Regions from separate parts of the Nocardioides sp. cx-169 genome, predicted to be linked through region 1. Evidence: predicted binding sites of a transcription regulator. Region 1 holds the regulator's gene; each other region holds the start of a gene.

Region 1 (7,382 bases):
AGACGCTCGCGAAGCGGAGGTAGGCCACCTCGTCGAGCTCGCGCAGGGGCTGCAGGATGGCGAGCCCGACCTCGTGAGCCGGGATCTCGGCGGCACCGGACAGACGCAGGGCGTCCTCCACGGCCTGGCCCAGGCGGGCCAGCGCGTCCTCGGTGACGGGACGACCCTTGCACGCCTTGCGGACGCCGGAGATCGCCTTGTCGCGGGTGAACGGCTCGGTGGCGCCGGAGCGCTTGAGCACGGTGAGCTGCATCTGCTCCACGGTCGTGAAGCGCTTGCCGCAGCCCCCGCCCTCGGCGGAGCAGGTGCGCCGGCGGCGGATCGAGGAGCCGTCGTCGGAGACTCGCGAGTCCAGGACCCGGGTGTCGGTGTTGCGGCAGTACGGGCAGTGCATCGGGGCCTCCTCTCGCGGGTCTGACCTGTGGAAAACGGGCGGTTCACTGTGGATAACAAGCGCCGGACTGTGAGTCATCCCGGTCTGGCTGTGTGCTGGGACCCCTCGGCCTGTGCACTAGATGTGGATAACTACATCGTTGTAACTACTAGATGTTGTGGAAGCGTACGCCCCGGGCGCCGGGGCACGCAAGTGGGTCCGCGCAATTGCCGGGAGCCAACACACTCCGGCGATGTTCCCGCAGGTCAGCGCGGGTGCCCCGGCCCTGAGAAGTCCCGACCAGGCTCGGCTCACGCGCGTGTCGGCAGCTCCGCGAGGGCGGCGAGGTCGCGCCACCAGGCGATCCGGGTGGGACGTCCGTCGTAGTCCTTGCGCTGGTTGGCCCCGCTGGTCCCCGGCAGGACGAAGACCTGCGCGGGCCCGAGGTACCAGTCGGCCATGCCCAGCCCGGGCCGGGCGCGGCCGAGCGCCCGTGCGGCCTCGTGCGCCACGCCCTTGGAGGTGAACGCCAGCCACTCCGGCGCCCAGCGCTCGACCTTGTCGACGAGCTCGTCGATCTCCACCCAGCGCGGGTCCCAGTGGCCGACCAGGTCGGTGAGGCCGAGGCCCAGCTCGACGACCGCGTGGTCCTCCTCGGGTCGCAGCAGGCGCGGGGACATGCCACTGAGGTGCAACGACTGCCAGAAGCTGTTGCCGGGCGAGGCGTAGTAGTGCTCGCGGGTCTTGGTGCTCGCGGCGCCGGCCAGGCCGCAGAAGACGACGACCGGGTCGGAGCCGACGATGTCAGGGAGTACCTCCATGTCGCCCGGTGCCCACTGCGCGCCCAGGGCAGACGGCGCGCTGACGACGGGCCGACGGCGGGCCAGGTAGGACGGCGGCCGGGCATCAGTCACAATGGCCCGCGTGAGCCAGGGAAAGCGCGCCGGGTCGCGCCGGGGCAGCAAGCCCAAGCGCGGATTCCGCCCCGCACTGCTCGGCTACGCCCTGGCCGTGACGCTCAGCGTCCTGGCCTGGGGCTACCTCGTGTACGCCGCCATCGACTTCGGCGGCAAGGCCCGCGGGGGCGACGAGCAGGCTTGGCTCTTCCTCGGGCTGGCGTCGGCAGGAGCCGTGGCCTGCCTCTTCCTCGGACTGATCCTGGTGGCGCGCCTGCTCCGGGCGCTCGGCATCACCCAGCCCCCGCCGCCCCGGACGCCCAAGGCCCCGGTCGAGTCGGGCCCGCCGGCGAGCCCCGGCGGGCGGCGCGCCGCGCGGTAGAACGCCGCAGGGGGCGGGACCACTGGTGTGGTCCCGCCCCCTGTCTTCCCCGGTTCGTCAGCCGGGGTCGAGGCGGCTGACGACGTCTGTGTGGCGCTAGTCGGCGGGGACCACCAGCTCCTGGCCGACCGAGACCATGCTCGAGTCGAGGGCGTTGAGCCGCGTGATCTCGTCCATCATCGCGCGAGTGTCGCCGTCGGGGGCGAGGTCGGCCGCGAGGTCCCACAGCGTCTCGCCGGCGCCGACCATGACCACTCGGGTGGGCTCCGGGGTGCCGGGGCGCTCGGTGGCCACCGAGCCGGACGCGAGCGTGAAGCCGACGGTCAGGACGACCGCCAGGGCGAGCAGGAGGACCACCAGGCGGCCGCGGCGGGTCAGCCGCAGGGCGCTGCGCCCGCCGTCTCGTCGGGGCCGGGTGCGCGGGGCGCGAGCCAGTGCCGGAGATGGTGCGGGAGACAGGGTCATCGTGCTCATCAGGACCTCCTGGGGAAGTGGCGGTCAGCCTCGGGTCTTGCGTGGAGCTCATGTCTAACGTCAGCCACCGACAGTGACCCGCGAGACGGTTCCGATCACATGTCCGATCACACGTTCGATCGAACACACGATCGACAGTAGAGCACCTGTTCGAATGAAATCAAGACCTCAGCCGAACAATTGTTCGAACGTCTCGATGCGACACGCCGTTCGAACAGGTGTTTGAACAACTCCGGGTTTGGTGGGACCCTCGACCCCATGGCCAAGAAGACTGTCTCCGAGCTGCCCGACGGACCCCCGGACGCCACGGGGCTCACCCCGCGACAGCTGCGTGTCCTGGCGACGATCAAGGACAGCATCGAGCGGCGGGGCTACCCGCCCAGCATGCGCGAGATCGGCCAGGCGGTCGGCCTGACCAGCAGCTCGAGCGTGGCCCACCAGCTCAAGACGCTGGAGGAGAAGGGCTTCCTCAAGCGCGACCCCAACCGGCCGCGCGCGCTCGAGGTCTTCCTGCCCGAGGTGATGGCGGCCCGGCGCTCGATGAGCAGCGCCGAGGAGTCCTCCTACGACGAGACCGGGATCGGTGACGTCGTTCCGGCGCCGACCAACGTGCCGCTGCTGGGCCGGATCGCGGCCGGCGGCCCGATCCTGGCCGAGGAGACCTTCACCGACGTGTTCCCGTTGCCCCGCCAGCTGGTCGGCGAGGGCGAGCTGTTCCTGCTCGAGGTGTCCGGGGAGTCGATGATCGACGCCGCGATCTGTCACGGCGACTACGTCGTGATCAAGCGCGAGCAGACCGCCCAGAACGGCGAGATCGTGGCCGCGCTGATCGACGGGGAGGCCACCGTCAAGACCTTCCAGCGCAAGGACGGTCAGGTCTGGCTGCTGCCGCACAACGAGGCGTTCGAGCCGATCGACGGGACCCACGCGACCATCCTCGGCAAGGTCACCGCGGTCCTGCGCCGCATGTAGGGTCGCCAGGGTGCCCCCCTTCCGCGCTCGCCGAGCACCCCTGCCCCTCCTCGCCCTCCTCGCCCTCGTCGGGCTGCTCGCCACGCTGCTGAGCGCGCCCAGCGCCACCGCGCGACCCGACACCACCGGGCCCGGCAAGGCTGCTGGCGCCACCCCGAGCGCCGCCGAGCGCGCCCTCACCCGGGCACAGCGGGTCCTCGACGGCTCGCTCCGCGGCGACGCCACGCTCGCACTGCGCGACCTCGCCCTGCGTCTCGACGAGCTCGACGCGGGTGACCGCGTCGCCGCACAGCGGGTGCTCGCGCGTCCCACGGGCGGCAAGGACGAGGACAGCTACGGCAACAACCCGGTGTCCAGTAGGTGCTCCGACGTGGTCTGCGTCCACTGGGTCCAGAGCGGTCCCGAGGCCACGACCGCGGGGTACGCCCAGACCACGCTCGACACCGCCACCGCCGTGCACAGGCGCTACGTCGCCGCCGGCTACAAGGCGCCGAAGCCCGACGCGGGCAAGGGCGGTAACAGCCTGCCCGACATCTACATCGCCAACATCGGCGACCGCCGCCTCTACGGCTACTGCACCACCGACGAGAAGAGGCCGTTCAAGGCCCCGTGGGACCGCTACGCCTACTGCGTGGTCGACAACGACTACCAGGCCTCGGAGTTCCCGACCAACACCCCGCTCGAGAACCTCCAGGTGACGATCGCCCACGAGTACTTCCACGCCGTCCAGTACGCCTACGACTTCGCCGAGGACGGCTGGCTGCTCGAGGCCACGGCCGCCTGGGTCGAGGACGAGCTGTACGACAGCGTCGACGACAACCGCCAGTACCTCGCTGCGAGCCCCCTGCGCCAGCCGCGCAAGTCGATGGACCAGTTCGACCCCGCCACCGGCTATCACTACGGGGTCTGGATCTTCTTCCGCTACCTCGGCGAGCGCTTCCCTGCCAGCCAGGGCGGCCTGCCCACGATCGTGCGTGACATCGTCCGTCGCGCCGACGGCAGTGGGTCGGCCCGCAAGGACCAGTACTCCTGGCAGGCGGTCTCCAGCGTGCTGCGCGCCCGCAAGACGACGCCTGAGAAGATCTTCACCGCCTTCTCCGCGGCCAACCGCCGCCCGGTCAAGACCTACTCGGAGGGCGCGGGCTACCGCAAGGCGCCGCTCGCCGGCAAGGTCCAGCTCGCGAAGCGTCAGGTCACCCGCCAGGTGCGGCTGAGCCACCTCAGCTCCGCCACCTACCGGGTCACCCCGGGTCGGGCGCTCAAGGGTCCGAAGTGGAAGCTGCGGGTCTCCCTCGACATGGCCCCGACCTACCGCGGCTCCCAGGCGGTCATCACCCTCTACCTCAAGAACGGCACCCAGCGAGTCACCACCGTCAAGCTGAACAAGCAGGGCGACGGCCGCAAGGCCGTCGCCTTCGCCCGGGGCAAGGTCTCCTGGGCCGAGGTGACCCTCGCCAACGCCAGCGGCCGCTTCGCCTGCTGGAAGCAGACGTACTTCTCCTGCCAGGGCGTCGCCAAGGACGACCGTCTGCAGCAGCGCGTCACCTTCCGCGCCGTCAAGTAGCCGGCGGTGAGCGCCGGCTGACGATCCGGCGCGGGGGCTGGGACGGCGTCGTCCGGGTCTAGGAGCCGGCCTCCGCCTTCGCCAGGCGCTGCAGCGCCTTGCGGACCAGCGCCGGGTCGGTGGTGGTCCACATCGGCGGCAGGCTGGCCTTGAGGAAGCCGCCATAGCGGGCCGTCGCCAGGCGCGGGTCGAGCACCGCGACGACACCCCGGTCGTCGGTGGTGCGGATCAGGCGGCCCGCGCCCTGGGCCAGCAGCAGCGCGGCGTGCGTGGCGGCGACCTGCATGAACCCGTTGCCTCCGGCCGCGTCGGCGGCCTTCTGGCGCGCGCTCATCAGCGGGTCGTCGGGCCGCGGGAACGGGATCCGGTCGATCAGCACGAGCTGGCAGGTCTCGCCGGGCACGTCCAGGCCCTGCCAGAGGCTGAGGGTGCCGAAGAGGCAGGTGTGCGGGTCGCCGACGAACTGCTTGGCGAGCTCGGGGAGCTGGGCGTCGCCCTGGGCGAGGGTGGTCAGGTGCGGCAGCCGCTCGCGGACGTGCTCGGCGGCGGCCTCGGCCGCCCGCCGGCTGGAGAACAGCCCGAGGGTGCGGCCGTCGGCGGCGTCGACGAGCTCGCAGATCTCGTCGAGCTGAGCCTTGACCAGCCCGTCTCGCCCAGGCGGGGGTAGGTGCCGCGCGACGTACAGGATCGCCTGCTGGCCGTAGTCGAACGGCGAGCCGACGTCGATGCCCACCCACGGCAGCGCCCCCTTGCCGCCACCGACGGTGGCACCGTCCAGGAGCCGCTCCGAGGGCTTGAGTCCCACGCTCGAGGCCAGCGCGGAGAAGTCGCCGCCGAGCATGAGCGTGGCCGACGTCATCACCACGGTCTTGTCGGTGAGCAGCTTGTCGCGCATCTGCCCCCACACCTGCAGCGGCGCGACGCAGAGCCGCGGCGGGATGCGCTCGGTGCCCTCGGCGAGCCAGAGGACGTCGGCGTCGGAGCCGGCGGCCATGCGCTCGGCGGTGGCGAAGACGTCCTGCACGGACCCGCGCGCCTGGGTGCGCCCGGCGTCGGCGTCGCCGTCGCCGTCGCTCTTCGGGTACGCCGACAGGCAGGCCCGCGCCGCGTCGCGCACGAGCACCAGCGCGTCGGCCAGCTCCTCGGGCACCCGCTCGAAGCGACCGGGGCGCGCCTCGGCCGTCGCGTCGCGCAGGGCACCGGCCGCGTCGGCGAGGTCGTCGGCCTGGGGGCCCTCGACGTGGCGCTGCGAGCGCCGCGCCGCCCGCTCCACGTCGGCGGCCGTCAGCTCGTCGGTGGCCGCCTGGGTCACCCGGGCGGTCAGCTCGTGGGCCTCGTCGATCACGACCACGTCGTAGTCGGGGATCATCGGCACCCCCTCGATCGCGTCGATCGCGAGCAGCGAGTGGTTGGTGATGACCAGGTGGGAGCGGTGCGCCTTCTCGCGGGCGAGCTCGGCGAAGCACTCCTGTCCGAACGGGCACTTCGCGGCGCCCAGGCAGTCGCGGTGGCTGACGCTGACCTGGCGCCACTCGCGGTCGGTGTGGCGCGGGGCGGAGTCGCGCTCGCCGCTGCCGCCGTCCTTGGCCTCGTCCTCGGCCCACGCGCGCAGCTCGAGAACCTTCTGGCCCTGGGATCCGACCGGGAGCTCGACGAGCGCGCCCTGGTCGTCGGGGACCCCCTCGCGGATGCGGTGCAGGCAGGCGTAGTTGGAGCGGCCCTTGAGCACGGCGTAGGAGGTGTCGACGCCGGGCACGTCCTTGACGGCCTCCACCAGCCGCGGCAGGTCGCGCTCGACCAGCTGGTGCTGCAGGGCCAGGGTCGCGGTCGCGACGACCACCCGCTCGTCGTGGAGCAGGCTCGGCACGAGGTAGGCCAGCGACTTGCCGGTGCCGGTGCCGGCCTGCACGAGCAGGTGCTGCTTGGTCGTCATCGCTGTGGCGACGGCCTCGGCCATCCTGACCTGCCCGGGCCGCTCGGAGCCGCCGAGCGCGCTCACCGCCGTGGCGAGAAGGGCGGCAGGCTGCTCGGACACCCGAGAACCCTAGCCGCGGCCGCCGACAGCCGGTCCGGCCGTCCCCAGGCTCACGACAGCGCCAGGCTCCGCGCCTCGATGTGATCGGGCGAGAGCGCGTGCGTGATGGCCAGCGCCGCGGCACCGAGCACGCCGGCGCGCTCACCGGCCTGCGCGGTGACGATGCGCAGGTGCTCGGTGGCCAGGGGCAGCGAGCGCTGGTAGACGACCTCGCGGATGCCGGCGAGCAGGCTCTCTCCCGCGTCGGCCAGCGAGCCGCCGACGACGATCACCGCGGGGTTGATGACGTTGACGAGCACGGCCACGACCTCGCCGATGTCACGACCGGCCTGCCGCACGAGCTGGACGGCGAGCGGGTCGCCGCCCTGAACGAGTGCCACGACGTCCTGCCCCGCGCCGACCTCGACCCCGGCCTCCCGCAGGGCCTGGGCGATGGCCGGCACGGCCGCGACGGCCTCCAGGCAGCCATGGTTGCCGCAGCGGCAGGTGACCTCCTCGGCGCGGTCGATGCGGACGTGCCCGAGGTCGCCCGCCGTGCCCTGGGCGCCGCGCTGGAGCTCGCCCCCCGAGATCAGGCCGGCGCCGATCCCGGTGCTGACCTTGATGAAGACCAGGTCGTCGACGTCGGGCAGGTGGGCGTGCTGCTCGCCCAGGGCCATGATGTTGACGTCGTTGTCGATCAGGAC
Region 2 (7,382 bases), on a different contig from region 1:
AAGATGATCAGCACGAACTGGTCGATCGGCTCGCGCTGCTCCTCGGCGAAGGCCGCCTGGTCCTTGACGGTGACGATCGGCAGCTCCTCGACGATCGCGTCGAGGCCGGCCTGCAGGTCGTCGGCGCCCGGCTCGGCGAAGACGATGACCGCGTTGTCGGCGGGCTCGTAGCCGGCCTCCTCCATCGTGGTCAGGGTGGTCACGACCGGCAGGAAGACGATCGGGTTGTCCTCGTAGACGGCCACCACCGGCCAGCTCCTCTTCCCGGCCGGCGTCTCGACCTCGACCTCGTCGCCCACCTCGAGGCCCTCGTCCTCGGCGTGCGACTCCTGGACGATCACGGTCCCGTCGGCGAAGTCGGCCAGGTCCCCGTCGGTGACGGTGAGCTCGAGGCGGTCCGCGGTGGCCGGGTCGACGGCGGAGATGCCCTGCCCCCCGAAGTCCTGGAACTGGTAGCGCTGGCGCACCACCGCGTCGACCCCCTCCAGCTGCGCCATGCGGTCGGCGATGGCCGGATTGAACTCGCCCCCGAAGACGTTGCTCACCACGTAGTCGCCGACGAAGCTCTCCTCCACCGACTTGTCGACCGACGCCTTGGCGGAGTCACCCACGATCGCCATCGTGCAGGCCAGGGTCAGGCCGATCATCAGCGCCGACGCGGTCGCGGTCGTCCGGCGCGGGTTGCGCAGGGAGTTCTGCCCGGCCAGGTTGCCGATCGAGCCGAACAGCCGCGCATAGACCGAGCGAGCGGCCGAGAGCAGCGGCCGGGAGAGAACGGGGCTCATCGCGGCGACGGCCAGCAGGATCGCCAGCACCCCCGCGCCGACCATCTGACCGCCGTACGGCAGGCCGGAGAAGAGGCCCAGGCCGAGGACCACCAGCCCCGCCACGCCGAGGGCCGCCCCCCGGATGAAGCGGGTGGTCATCGAGCTCTCGCTCAGCGCGATGTCGTCGCGCATGGCCTGGACCGGCGAGATCCGCGAGGTACGGCGGGCCGGGAGCCAGGCCGCCGCCATCGTCACCAGCACGCCGACGAGGTAGGACGCGAGCACAGTGCGCCACCCGAAGATCATCGGCTGACCGGAGAGGTCGAGCCCGAACTGCGCGAACAGCGAGCGCAGCCCCATGGCGAGGAGCACGCCCAACCCGAGGCCGAGCGTGGACCCCAGCAACCCGAGCACGAACGCCTCGAGCTGGACCGAGCGCACGACCTGGCGCTTCGAGGCGCCGAGCGCCCGCAGCAGCGCCAGCTCGCGGCTGCGCTGCGCGACCAGGATCGAGAAGGTGTTGATGATCAGGAACGACCCGACCACCAGCGCGATCCCGGCGAAGATCAACAGGAAGGTGGTGATGAAGGAGATCGCCTCGAGCAGGTCGCTGGCCGACTCGTCGGCCGCCTCGTCGCCGGTGACCGCCTCGGTCTCGTCCGGCAGCACCTTCGCGACGGCGTCGCGCAGCTCCGCCTGGGAGACGCCGTCCTCTGCGGTCACCCAGGCGTCGTTGTAGACGTCCTTGCCGTCGAGGAACAGCTCCTGCGCCGTCCGGGTGTCGAACATGGTCAAGGTGGCGCCGTTCAACGACCCGCCGTCGGGGAAGCCGGCCACGCCCACCAGGGTCGGGGACAGCTTGCTCAGTCCGCGTGGCAGCAGCAGCGGCACGGTGTCGCCGACCTCGTAGCCGCCGTTCTCGGCCGTGGTCTCGTCCAGGACGATCTCGTCGCGGCCCCGCGGCTCGCGGCCCTCGACCAGCGTGAGCCCTTCACCGCCGGCGGCCGGCGCGGTGGTGTAGTTGCCGCCGAGGGCCGGTGGGCCGAGGCCGCCGATGACCTTGCCGTCCTCGCCGACGACGTAGACGCCCAGCGCGGTGACGTTGCCGTCGGCCCTGCCCGCCCCGTCGACCTCTCCCAGCTCCTTGACGAGTGAGCCGGGCAGGGTGAGCGCGGAGATCGAGCCGCTGGCCGTCGTACCGCCGACCGGTCGGACGACCACGTCGCCGACGGTGGAGGCGAAGAGCGCGGTGAAGCTGCGGCTCAGGGTGTCGGAGAAGATCAGCGAGCCGGCGACGAACGCCACGCCGAGCACGATCGCGAACGTGCTCATGAGCAGCCGGACCTTGCGCCCGAGCAGGCTCTTGAGGGAGGCGCGCCACATGCCGCTCAGGCCCCCGGCTCGGCCATGCGGGCCATGATCTCGAGGACCTGCTCGCGGTCGGGGTGGCGCAGCTCGTCGACCACGCGGCCGTCGGCCAGGAACACCACGCGGTTCGTGTAGGCCGCCGCCACCGGGTCGTGGGTGACCATCACGACCGTCTGCCCGTGGTCGGCGGCGCTGCTGCGCAGCAGCTCGAGCACCTCGGCGCCGGAGCGCGAGTCCAGGTTGCCGGTCGGCTCGTCGGCGAAGACGATCCGCGGGCGGCTGACCAGGGCCCGGGCCACGGCGACCCGCTGCTGCTGGCCGCCGGAGAGCTCGTTGGGCTTGTGACCGAGTCGGTCGCCCAGACCCACGGTCGCGATCACCTCGTCGTACCAGGCCGAGTCGGGCTTGCGGCCGGCGATCGACAGCGGCAGCAGGATGTTCTCCTTCGCGGTGAGCGTCGGCACCAGGTTGAACGACTGGAAGACGAAGCCGATCTCGTCGCGCCGGAGCCGGGTGAGCTCCTTGTCCGAGAGGTGCTCCAGGCTGCGGTCGCCGATGACGACGGTGCCGCTGGTCGCGGTGTCCAGCGCCGCGCACAGGTGCATCAGCGTCGACTTGCCCGAGCCGCTGGGCCCCATGACGGCGGTGAACTCGCCCGCGTGGATGTCGAGGCTGACGTCGTCGAGCGCGCGCACCATGGCCTGTCCGGAGCCGTAGGTCTTGGTGAGGTGCTGGACACGGGCGGCGGGCGGCCGCGACGCCGTCGCGTCAGCACCGGCGAGGGGGGCGTCGGTCATGGCCTCACCCTCTCGCGTCGCACCAGCCGACCGCCAGAGGCTTTCGTCGGGGCCGCGCCGGAACGACCCACGACATCGAACGCGTGTTCGAAGGATCGCGTATCGTGTCCCCATGGACTTCCAGACCTCCCTGTTCGCGGCGCCGCCGCACGGGCTCGCGTCCTTCGAGGGGCTCGAGCGCCGGGCCCTGGGTCGAGGCGCCTGGGTGGACGTGCTCCGCTCCTGGGTGCCCGAGGCCGACGACATCTTCACGACGATGGTCGAGGGCGTGCCGTGGCGTGCCGAGCGGCGTCAGATGTACGACCGCGTCGTCGACGTGCCCCGCCTCGTCTACACCTACATGATCGGCGAGACCCTCCCCCATCCCGTGCTCGAGGAGGCTCGCGACGCCCTCTCCGAGCACTACCTGTCGGAGCTGGGCGAGCCGTTCCGCACGGCCGGCTGCTGCTACTACCGCGACGGCCGCGACAGCGTCGCCTGGCACGGCGACACGATCGGGCGCGGCAGCAGCCAGGACACGATGGTCGCGATCGTCTCGGTCGGCGACCCGCGCAAGCTGCACCTACGCCCCCGGGGCGGCGGCGACTCCCTCTCCATCGAGATGGGCCACGGCGACCTGCTGGTCATGGGCGGCAGCTGCCAGCGCACGTGGGAGCACGCCGTCCCGAAGGTGGCCCACGCCGGGCCGCGGATCTCGGTGCAGTTCCGCCCCCTCAACGTGTTCTGACCTCGCGGGGGGAACACCTCAGGGCCCGGCCCGGTTACAGCCCACCATGACCACCACGACAGCAGCAGCGTCCGGCACCTTCCAGATCGGCGGCGACCTCCCGGTCGTGCGCCTCGGCTACGGCACCATGCAGCTGACGGGCGACGGGGTGTGGGGACCTCCGAAGGACCACGACGAGGCGGTGCGGGTGCTGCGACGCGCCGTCGAGCTCGGCGTGACCTTCTTCGACACCGCCGACTCCTACGGCCCGGTCGTCGCCGAGCAACTGCTCAAGGAGGCGCTGCACCCCTACGCCGACGACGTCGTCATCGCGACCAAGGCCGGCCTGACCCGCCAGGGGCCGGACGTGTGGACGCCGGTCGGGGTGCCGGCGTACCTGCGCCAGCAGGCCGAGCTCTCGCTGCGCAACCTCGGCGTCGAGGCGATCGACCTCTTCCAGCTGCACCGCATCGACCCCGTCGTACCGCTCGAGGACCAGGTCGGTGAGCTCAAGAAGCTGCAGGAAGAGGGGAAGATCCGCCACATCGGCCTGTCCGAGGTGAGCGTCGAGCAGACCAAGGCCGCGCAGCAGGTCGCCACGATCGCGACCGTGCAGAACCTCTACAACCTGGTCAAGCGCGACGCCGAGCCGCTGCTGGAGTACGCCGAGGAGCAGGGCATCGGCTTCATCCCGTGGTTCCCGCTGGCCACCGGCGAGCTGTCACGTGAGGACGGGCCGCTCGCCACCGCCGCCCAGGAGCACGGCGCCACGCCGTCGCAGCTCGCGCTCGCCTGGCTGCTGCGCCGCTCGCCGGTGATGCTCCCGATCCCCGGCACCTCGAGCGTCGCCCACCTCGAGTCCAATGTCGCCGCCGCCGACATCGAGCTGACCGACGCGGAGTTCCAGAAGCTCACCCAGGTCGCCTGACGAACCGCTGACCCGTCAGACAGTTTCTGAAGGGTCAGCGCTCAGAACTCGACGGAGGGCGCGGCCTGCTGGCCCTCGGGGGCGTCGTAGAACTCGCGCTTGTGCACGCCGGCGATCCCGGTGAGGAACATCCACGGGATGGTGAGGACGAGCTTGTTGAGCGTCGCGACGGCGTCGTTGTAGTCCCGGCGCGCGGACGATATCTGGTCCTCGGTCTCGGCGAGCTGCGTCTGCAGCTCGAGGAAGTTGGTGTTGGCCTTGAGGTCGGGGTAGGCCTCGGCGACGGCGTTGACCCGCACCAACGACTGCTGGAGCGCGGCGTCGGCGGCGGCCTTCGCCGCGACGTCGTTTCCGGCCGCCGCAGTCTGCACCGCGGCGCGGGCGCCCGTGACCTCCTCGAAGACGCCCTTCTCGTGCGCGGCGTACCCCTTGACGGTCTCGACCAGGTTGGGGACCAGGTCCGCGCGCCGGGTCAGTCGTACGTCGATCCCACCCAGCGCCTCCTCGGCCCCGACATCGGCCGTGCGCAGCCGGTTGAAGCCGACCACCACGAGGCCCACGACCAGGACGACGAGCACCAGGACGACGATGAGGATCAACACGGGGCGCCTTCTTTCGTTGGTGCGACGCGCAGGCGCCGCTGGAGGTGTTCACCAGGAGTCGCCACCTCCACCGCGGCTCCCGTCGTCGGAGCCTATGGCCCGCGACACCTCGGCCGTCGGCCTTTGGGTGCCATCCGGAGAATGGGACCCATGGGACGAGGGAGGGGAACGGCCATCGTCGCGCTCGCGGCGGTCGGGGTCGTGGCGGCGGTCGGCTACGGCGTGCTCACGCAGGGCGACGAGCTCGGTCTCGGCGCGGCCGACACCTGCTCGGTGACCGTCGACGGGCACACCGTGGAGCTCGAGGTCGAGCAGGCCGAGAACGCCGCGCTCATCTCCGCCATCTCGGTGCGCCGCGGCCTGCCCGCGCGCGCCGCGTCGATCGCGCTGGCCACGGCCTACCAGGAGTCCGACCTCTACAACATCGACTACGGCGACCGGGACTCCGTCGGCCTGTTCCAGCAGCGCCCGTCCCAGGGCTGGGGCACCGTGGACGAGATCCTCGACCCGGTCTACGCGACCAACGCGTTCTACGACGAGCTCGTCGAGGTCGACGGCTACCAGGGGATGGAGATCACCGCGGCGGCGCAGGAGGTGCAGCGCTCCGGCTTCCCCACGGCGTACGCCGACCACGAGGCCGACGCCCGGGCGCTGGCCTCGGCGTTGACCGGCAACTCGCGTCGCGCCTTCACCTGCGACATCGACGACGACAGCGAGGCCACCGACCCCGCGCTGGTGGACACCGGGCTGACCGCCCGCGCCGACAACGTGCGCGAGGAGGTCCGGGGCGTCTTCGGGGAGGTCCCGCTGGGCGGCTTCGCGCCCGGCGGGGTGCGTGACGGCCACATGGAGGGATCCGCCCACTACGACGGGCGGGCGGTGGACATCTTCGTGCGCCCGATCAGCGCCCAGAACAAGAAGCGCGGCTGGGCGATCGCGCACTACCTGGTGGCCCAGGCCCAGCGGCTCGACGTGCAGACCGTCATCTTCGACGACCGGATCTGGCGGGCCGGCAACGACGAGGGCTGGCGCGACTACGACCCGCCGTCGCGCAGCGGCGACCGCAGGATCCTCGAGCACCGCGACCACGTGCACGTCGACGTCTTCGACTGACGGGACCGCTCGCGCGACGTAGCATGCGGCGATGACCGCCTCGAGACTCGTCGCCGCACTGGTCGCCCTCCCGCTGATCGCGCTTCCGGCCGCGGCAGCGCCGTCGACAGCGGCCGCCGAGACCGACCCCTGCGCCTCGCCGACGATGCTCGGGACACCGGGAAGCGACGAGCTGACCGGCACGAGCGGCCCGGACGTCATCGACGGTCTCGGCGGGCACGACGTCATCGACGGCGCCGGGGGCGACGACGTGCTCTGCGGCGGCGGCGGGTCCGACTCGCTCATCGGCGGGGACGGCGACGACTCCCTCTACGGCGAGCTCGACGGCTGGATCAGCCTTGAGGAGGTGGGGCTGTGGGAGGGCGACATGCTCGAGGGCGGCCCCGGGGACGACCTGCTGGACGCCGGCCACGACCCGCGGCCGGACCCCGGGGGCGACACGGGGGACGAGGGGGAGGTGCTGAGCTTCGAGCGCGCCGCCGCAGGGGTCGACCTCGACCTCATGGCCGGCACGGCGGAAGGTGAGGGGACCGACACGCTCGTCGGTGACTTCCACGAGGTCGTCGGCAGCGACCACGCCGACCGGATCGCCGGCGCGGCCCACGGCGAGACCCTCGTGGGACGCGGCGGCGCGGACACGATCTCGGGGGGTCCGGGCGACGACGACGTCCTGACCGGAAGCGACGAGGACGACGACGAGGACGGCGCCGACGGAGTGAACGACGGCGCCCGCGACAGCGCCGACGGCGGCGCCGGCGACGACTGGCTGAACGGCGGCCGCGGCGACCGGCTCGCGGGTGGGACCGGCGACGACCTCGTGGATGGGAACCGGGCCCGGACACTCCTCGGCGGCCCCGGCCGCGACATACTGTTCAACACGATCGCGTCTGGTGGTCCCCATCTCCTCCGGGGCGGACCGGGTTGGGACCGGGCATCGCTGACGGCGCCGGTCGCATGGCGCGGCACGGGATCGGAGATCCTCCGGGGCCGGGTCGAGCTCGCCTCCCAGGTGGCCCGCTTCCATCGGCGGCGCGGCATGGTGCGGGTCCGGCTCGAAGGCATCGAAGGGGCGGGCATCTCCTCCACCGGGCGCTGGACGTT
Region 3 (7,382 bases), on a different contig from region 1:
CGTAGGCCGACTCGCCGCGGTGGAAGTCCTCGTCGGTGCCCGATCGGGCGAAGGCGTTGAACCGCTCGACGGTCGCGCTCAGTGCTGCAGCAGGCACCTCGATCTCGGCGGCGAGCGCCTCGAGGGAGTCGGCCGTGCGGATCACGCCGTCCTTGTACCAGCGCCCGGGGAACGGCTGGCGCGGCATCAGGCCGGCGAAGACGTAGCGGTTGCGGTAGCGCTGGTCGATCACCATCCAGCTCGGGACGTGGCCCACGCCGGTGGCCTCGCCGGCGTACATCTCGTGCACGGCCTCGACGTAGGGCAGCGCCTCGTTCATGAACCGCTCGCCGGCCTGGTTGACGATGATCGAGCCCGGGAGGTTGCGCTCGGCCAGGCAGAACCACGGCCGCCCGGGCAGCGGGATCGTCGGCCCCCACCACGCGTCGTCGAGCAGGTCGGTGTCCGCGCCGGCGGCGATGCCGGCGAGGATGCCGCCCCCGGTGTTGAACTCCGAGCCGGTCGTCCACTCGACCGAGGTGGGCCGCGGCTGGTACCTCTCGCGCATCTCCAGGTTGCGCTCGAAGCCGCCGCTGCCGAGAATCACCCCGCGCCGGGCCCGTACGACACTCTCCCGAGCACCCTGCGCGACACGGACGCCCACGACGCGGCCGTCCTCGACCACCAGGTCGGTCAGGTCGGTCTCGTAGTGGAGCGGCACCCCGGCGTCGATGAGCCCCTGCCGCAGGCCGATCGCGATCGCGTTGCCCATCGCGTACATCCGGCGCCCTCGCAGGCCGCTCAGGATCCGGTTGAGCAGCACCTTGACCATCGTCACCGGGCCACGGAGCGTGCGCATCCCGAGGCTGATCTTCCGGAAGTCGGCCTGCGTGACGATCATGTTGGCCGGCGCCTTCGTGTATTGCGGGTGCAGCCGCCGCAGCTCCTCGCCGAGGAAGCGCGCGTCCAGCGGCACCGGCTCGCAGCTGCGGCCCGCGGCGCGACCCCCGGGCGCCTCGGGGTGGTAGTCGGAGTAGCCGGGGACCCAGGTGAAGCGCAGGGGCGTGTGCTCGCGCACGAAGTCGAGGACCTCGGCGCCGCGGTCGACGTAGGTGTCGCGGCGGGCCTTCGGCACCACGTCGCCCACGATCCAGTCCAGGTAGCGCTTGGACTCCTCGAGCGGGTCGGCCTGGCCCGCCTGCTGGAGGGCGTAGTTGCCGGGCATCCATACCCCGCCGCCGCTGCGGGCGGTCGAGCCGCCGAAGTAGGCGCTCTTCTCGACCAGCACCGTGTCCAGCCCGCGCTTCGCCGCGGCCAGCGCGGCGGTCATGCCGGCCCCGCCGGCGCCGACGACCACGACGTCCACCTCGGCGGGCAGGGGGGTGCTCATGGCGCAAAACTGTAACAGGTTCTACTCTGTTTCCGTGATCTTCCAGAACTCGATCGGGGCGGCCGTGGCCCGGCTTGCGCGCGCTCAGGAGACACGCGTGCCGTGTGCCCCGGTGCGCGACCTGATCGGCACCGACCTCCCGGCGGCGTACGCCGTGCAGCGGGGTCTGGTCGGCGCCCGTCTGGAGGGCGGGGCGACGGTCGTGGGGCGCAAGATCGGCGCCACCTCGGAGGCGGTGCAGCGCCAGCTCGGCGTCGACCAACCGGACTTCGGCTACCTGCTCAGCGACATGGACGTCAGCGACGGGGCGGACGGGGCTCCGGTCTCGATGGGCACCCTGCTGCAGCCGCGGGTCGAGGGCGAGATCGCCTTCGTGCTGAGCCGCGACCTGTCTCCGGCGAGCGAGGAGGAGCTCACCCTCGCGCTGGTCCGCGACGCCGTCGCGGTCGCGCTGCCCGCGCTGGAGATCGTCGACTCACGGATCGCCGACTGGGACATCGGCTTCACCGACACCGTGGCCGACAACGCCTCCAGCGGGCTGTTCGTGGTGGGCCGCAAGGGGCGGAGCCTCGAGGAGGTCGAGCCCCGCGAGGTCGCGATGTCGCTGACCATCAACGACGAGGAGCGCTCCGCCGGCACCGGCGCGGCCTGCCTGGGCGACCCCCTCGAGGCGCTGCGCTGGCTCGCCGTGCAGGCCTACCGCTTCGGCGACCCGCTGCGCGCCGGCCACCTGATCCTGTCCGGGGCCCTGGGCCCGTTCGTGCCGTTCGTCCCGGGGGACCGGGTCGTGGCGACCATCAGCGGCTTCGCGCCGCTCAGCGTGCAGTTCGAGGAGTGAGCATGACCAAGCGCACCGCCGCGATCGTGGGGCCGGGCAACATCGGCACCGACCTGATGTACAAGCTCCTGCGCAGCGCCCGGGGCGGGGGCAGTATCGAGCCGCGCTGGATGATCGGCGTCGACCCGGCCTCGGAGGGCCTGCGCCTGGCCGCCGAGGAGGGGCTGGAGGCCAGCCATGAGGGCGTCGACTGGCTGCTCAAGCAGGACGAGCTGCCGGACCTGATCTTCGAGGCGACCTCGGCCTACGTGCACCGCGAGTACGCGCCGCGCTACGAGGAGGCCGGCATCAGCGCGGTCGACCTCACCCCGGCCGCCGTGGGCCCCGCGGTCATCCCGCCGGTCAACGGCGAGGAGCACCTGGGGGCGATGAACGTCAACATGATCACCTGCGGCGGCCAGGCTACGATCCCGATGGTCGCGGCCATCTCCCGCGCGGCTGCGGTGTCCTACGCCGAGATCGTCGCCTCGGTCTCGAGCATGTCGGCGGGGCCGGGCACCCGCGCCAACATCGACGAGTTCACGCGCACCACCGCTGCCGGGGTCGAGACGATCGGCGGTGCCGCCCACGGCAAGGCGATCATCATCCTCAACCCGGCCGAGCCGCCGATGATCATGCGCGACACGATCTACTGCGCCGTAGCCCCCGACGCCGACCGCGACGCGATCGTCGCCTCGGTGTTCGCGATGGAGAAGGCCGTGCAGGAGTACGTGCCCGGCTACCGGCTGCTGCAGGAGCCGCAGATCGACGACCCGTCGCCGGCCACCCGCGGTCAGACCAAGGTCAGCGTCTTCGTCGAGGTGGAGGGCGCCGGCGACTACCTCCCGCCGTACGCCGGCAACCTGGACATCATGACCGCCGCCGCCGCCCGCGTCGGCGAGGCGATCGCGAGGTCCCTCGGTGGTTGAGGTGCGAGCGAAGCGAGCCTCGAGACCACGTCTCGGAAAGGCGGCCTCATGAACGACCGTGACACCCTCACCCGTACCTGGGCCCAGAGCGACCCCGACAGCGGCCTGGACCTGCGCCTGACCGACACCTGCCTGCGCGACGGCTCGCACCACAAGCGGCACCAGTTCACCGCGCAGGAGGTGCACGACATCGTCGAGGCGCTCGACGAGTCCGGGGTGCCGGTCATCGAGGTGACCCACGGCGACGGCCTCGGCGGCTCGTCGTTCAACTACGGCTTCTCCCGCACGCCCGAGCAGGAGCTGATCAGGATCGCGGCCGAGACGGCCAAGCGCGCCAAGATCGCGTTCCTGATGCTGCCGGGCGTCGGCACCAAGGACGACATCCGCGCCGCCCAGGACAACGGCGGCCAGATCTGTCGCATCGCCACCCACTGCACCGAGGCCGACACCTCGATCCAGCACTTCGGCCTGGCTCGCGAGCTCGGCCTGGAGACGGTCGGCTTCCTGATGATGAGCCACACCCAGCCCCCCGAGGTCCTGGCCAGACAGGCCCGGATCATGGTCGACGCCGGCAACCAGTGCGTCTACGTCGTCGACTCCGCCGGCGCGCTCGTCATGGAGCAGACCGCCGACCGGGTCGCGGCCGTCGTCGCCGAGGTCGGGGGAGAGGCGACCGTGGGCTTCCACGGCCACGAGAACCTCGGCCTCGGGGTAGCCAACACCGTCATCGCCGTCCGCGCCGGCGCCACCCAGATCGACGGCTCGGTACGCCGCTTCGGCGCCGGCGCCGGCAACACCCCGCTCGAGGCCTTCGTCGGTGTCTGCGACAAGCTCGGCTGGAGGACCGGCATCGACTTCCTCACCATCGTCGATGCCTCGGAGGACGTCATCAAGCCGGCCATGCCCGAGGAGTGCCAACTCGACCGGATGACGCTGATGATGGGCTATGCCGGCGTCTACTCCTCCTTCCTCAAGCACGCCGGCAACGCTGCGGAGCGCTACGGCGTCTCCGGCGCCAAGATTCTGCTTGAGGCCGGCCGCCGCAAGCTCATCGGCGGCCAGGAGGACCAGCTCATCGACATCGCCCTGATGCTCAAGGCAGAGCAGGACAATGCGGCGCGATGACGCACGTCTCGGGCCGGCCGGACCAGGCATGGCCGGGAGGCCCGTGAAGCGACATATCTGCGTGTCTGCTCTTCTCGCCTCGGCGTGCGGTTCCTCGCGGGTTGCTGATGGCATCGGACCGCAATAATCGGGTCCCGAGCGTTCAGGGGCCGCAGGCTGGGAGGCGAAAGGAGGGGCCCAGATGATCGCCGTTCTCAACCTCGCCGTGGACGACGTGGAGTCACACCTGGTGACCGACCCGTCCGCTCCGGTGGATGCGTCAGGCACCGCCACGCGCACGGGCACCACAGAGCACCACTTGCGGCGGATGTTCGCATCGCTGGCAGGGATGCCGTTGTCGGAGTACGTACGCCGGCGCCGGATGTCCTTGGCCGCCTCGGACCTCGTGACCACGAATGATGACCTGCTCACGGTCGCGGTCCGGTACGGCTACGGCTCGACCGAGGCGTTCGGGCGAGCGTTCCGTGCTGTGCACGGCGTCGGTCCGAGCGACGCACGGCGTGATGGGGGCCCCTTGCGCACACAACCACGGATCAGGTTCCACCTGACCGTTGAAGGGAGCGTCCCGATGGACACCCGCATCACCAGCCTGCCCGCCGTCCGCCTCATCGGCTACGCCACGCGTGTGCCCCTGATCCACGAGGGCATCAATCCGCACATCGCCGATCACGTCGCCAGCATCGCGGTCGAGGAGATCAAGCGGCTGAAGAGCCTGAACGACACCGAGCCGTCAGGGGTGCTCGCCGTCAGCGACGACCTCGACCCTGACCGGACCGAGGGGAGCGAGCTCACCTACCTGCACGGGGTGGCCACCACAGCCGCCGCACCCGAGGGCCTCGACGTCATCCAGGTGCCAGCCGGGACGTGGGCAGTCTTCCGAACCGAGGGCCCGCACCCGCAAGCCCTGCAGGAGGCCTGGGCAGCGACCTCGACCACCTGGTTCCCGTCGCAGCCGTGGCGGCTGCGCCCCGGACCCGAGATCGTCGCCATCCTCGCCTTCGATGCCGAAGCCGGGACCGCCACCGGCGAACTCTGGCTACCCGTCGAGCCCTCATAGGAACGGCGCCGACGGCGCGGGCGAGCCTCATCCGCGCCGATGAAGCGGTGACCCGCACGTTCGCACCGGCACATCGACAGACCCGGCCACACGACAACGACGCCCATCGCTGCGATGTGCCGCAGTGGGAAAGAGTGAAGCGCGCTGACAGGTGCGACTGAGCCAGGGCGGATCGGCGCTTGACATTGTTTCGAACACACGCTCTAATAGGTGTAGATGCAGTAGTCCTCCGCTTCGGTGGAGCTCGTTACGCGACGCGCTGGCATCGACGTTCTCGTGAGTCCCGGTGGGTGGGTCCCCGGGCGGCCGTCGATCTCCAGGTGCCTCCATGTCTCAGACCGAAGTCCCGCAGCATCCAGTGCTCGCCGCGGTGGACGCGCTCACCCGGGCGCTGGACGAGACGGCCGGTGTCGACCCGATGTACATGTCGACGGACGACAAGGCCGCAGCCCTGCTGGGGCTCAGCTCGGCCATCGACGGGGCCGAGGAGCTGCGGATGCGCGTGCTGGCCAACGCCGACGACGTCGCGGAGCGCGACGGAGCCCGCGACGCGGCCGCCTGGCTGGCGCACCGAGGACGCCGTGACCGGGGGGAGTGCCGGCGTCGGCTGCGGCTCGCGAAGACGTTGACGCAGCACTCGACGACGGCCGACGCGCTGCGCCAGGGAGCGCTCAACCTCGCCCAGGCCTCGGTGGTGGTCAGTGCCGTCGAGGCGCTGCCCGAGGAGGTCGACGCGGCGGTCCGGACGGCGGCGGAGGAGCGGTTGGTCGCCGAGGCTGCCCAGTTCGCGCCCGATGTGCTGCGGGTGCTGGGGCGCCGGGTGCTGGAGGTCGTGGCGCCGGAGGTCAGCGACGGGATCGAGGAGCGCCAGCTCGAGAAGGAGGAGAGGCAGGCCCGCCGGCGCACCTTCCTGAGGACCCGCAAGACCGGTGACGGCACGACCGACATCCACATCCGGGTCTCCGACCGGATCTGTGCCCGGCTGCTGACCTACCTCAACGCCTTCACCTCGCCGCGCCGGGAGCGCAAGAGCCCCCCGGGCGACCGGCGACCCCACGACCAGAAGCTGGGCCATGCCTTCGGTGCCTTCCTCGAGGCGGTGGACCCCGCGCGGATGCCGGTCCACGGCGGCGACGCGACGACGGTGCTGGTGACGATCGACCTCCAGACGCTCATGGGCGGGCTGGGCGTGGCGCTCGTCGGCGACGAGCCCATCTCGGCGGCCGAGGCCCGCCGGCTCGCGTGCACCGCGAGCATCATCCCCGTCGTCCTCGGCGGTGAGCGCCAGGTGCTCGACTTGGGTAGGGCGCGCCGCCTCTACTCGCCCGCGCAGCGCAAGGCGCTCGCCGTACTGCAACCGACCTGCCGCGCCGAGGGTTGTGACATCCCCTCCTCCTGGTGCGAGGCCCATCATGGCGGCGAGCCCTGGTCCGCAGGCGGTCGGACCGACCTGGCGCAGGCAGACCTGCTCTGCTCGTTCCACCACCATCGTGCGCATGACCACGGCTACCGCGTCGACCGGCTCGCCGACGGTCGGGTTCGCTTCCATCGGCGGACGTGGATCGGACGAGCCCGGGTACCGGTCCCCATGACCACTGACCCCGCTCACGAGCACGACCAGGACGCCGAGCCGCCGACCCCGGACGGCGAGGAGCCGGACACGAACCAGCCCGGACCCCACCCGGACCCGCCGCCGGGGGAGTAGCCCTCGCCGCGGCGGACTGTCGACGGGATGGTCGATGGCCGGGCCTCGGGTCCGGGCCGCTAGTGCGGGTGGACCCGCACGTGGTCGACCAGCAGTACGGCCGGAAGCGTGGGGTCCTCGGTTTCATTGCCGGGCCAGTCGCCGCCGATCGCGAGGTTGAGCACGAGGTGGAAGGGATGGTCGAACGGCCAGGGAGCCGGGACGTCGGCCGGTGTCACCCGGTGGTACTCGTGATTGTCGAGTGACCACACGATGCCGTGCTCGCCCCAGGTGACGGCGTACTCGTGGAAGTCCTGGGACAGGTCCGTGCCCGCGTCGACCGCACCACCCAGACCCCCGGCGAGGCCGCTGTAGCCCGGGCCGTGCGCGGTCCCGTGGCA

The links. Region 1 encodes LexA, which represses DNA repair genes until DNA is damaged. Its sites were predicted from a motif close to TCGAACANNTGTTCGA; they were not measured.
Region 2: a site for LexA is predicted at 3,008-3,023, ahead of LRP67_RS18875 (alpha-ketoglutarate-dependent dioxygenase AlkB). Genes of this name have one in related genera too.
Region 3: a site for LexA is predicted at 5,488-5,503, ahead of LRP67_RS13625 (DUF222 domain-containing protein). Genes of this name have one in related genera too.

What each region holds. Positions count from the first base shown of each region.
Region 1 is NZ_JAJNRO010000001.1:52,021-59,402, forward strand. Features, by position in the region: gene nrdR (transcriptional regulator NrdR) at 1-394, opposite strand, end outside; gene LRP67_RS00205 (mismatch-specific DNA-glycosylase) at 685-1,287, opposite strand; gene LRP67_RS00210 (hypothetical protein) at 1,298-1,651, shown strand; gene LRP67_RS00215 (LysM peptidoglycan-binding domain-containing protein) at 1,748-2,125, opposite strand; gene lexA (transcriptional repressor LexA) at 2,384-3,097, shown strand; gene LRP67_RS00225 (MXAN_6640 family putative metalloprotease) at 3,108-4,661, shown strand; gene LRP67_RS00230 (ATP-dependent DNA helicase) at 4,720-6,696, opposite strand; gene LRP67_RS00235 (ROK family transcriptional regulator) at 6,747-7,382, opposite strand, start outside.
Region 2 is NZ_JAJNRO010000016.1:67,813-75,194, reverse strand. Features, by position in the region: gene LRP67_RS18885 (ABC transporter permease) at 1-2,150, opposite strand, end outside; gene LRP67_RS18880 (ABC transporter ATP-binding protein) at 2,156-2,932, opposite strand; gene LRP67_RS18875 (alpha-ketoglutarate-dependent dioxygenase AlkB) at 3,045-3,659, shown strand; gene LRP67_RS18870 (aldo/keto reductase) at 3,706-4,566, shown strand; gene LRP67_RS18865 (LemA family protein) at 4,608-5,168, opposite strand; gene LRP67_RS18860 (hypothetical protein) at 5,319-6,281, shown strand; gene LRP67_RS18855 (calcium-binding protein) at 6,313-7,382, shown strand, end outside.
Region 3 is NZ_JAJNRO010000009.1:68,190-75,571, forward strand. Features, by position in the region: gene kstD (3-oxosteroid 1-dehydrogenase) at 1-1,369, opposite strand, end outside; gene LRP67_RS21900 (2-keto-4-pentenoate hydratase) at 1,368-2,207, shown strand; gene LRP67_RS13610 (acetaldehyde dehydrogenase (acetylating)) at 2,210-3,115, shown strand; gene dmpG (4-hydroxy-2-oxovalerate aldolase) at 3,164-4,240, shown strand; gene LRP67_RS13620 (GyrI-like domain-containing protein) at 4,446-5,297, shown strand; gene LRP67_RS13625 (DUF222 domain-containing protein) at 5,626-7,002, shown strand; gene LRP67_RS13630 (family 16 glycosylhydrolase) at 7,062-7,382, opposite strand, start outside.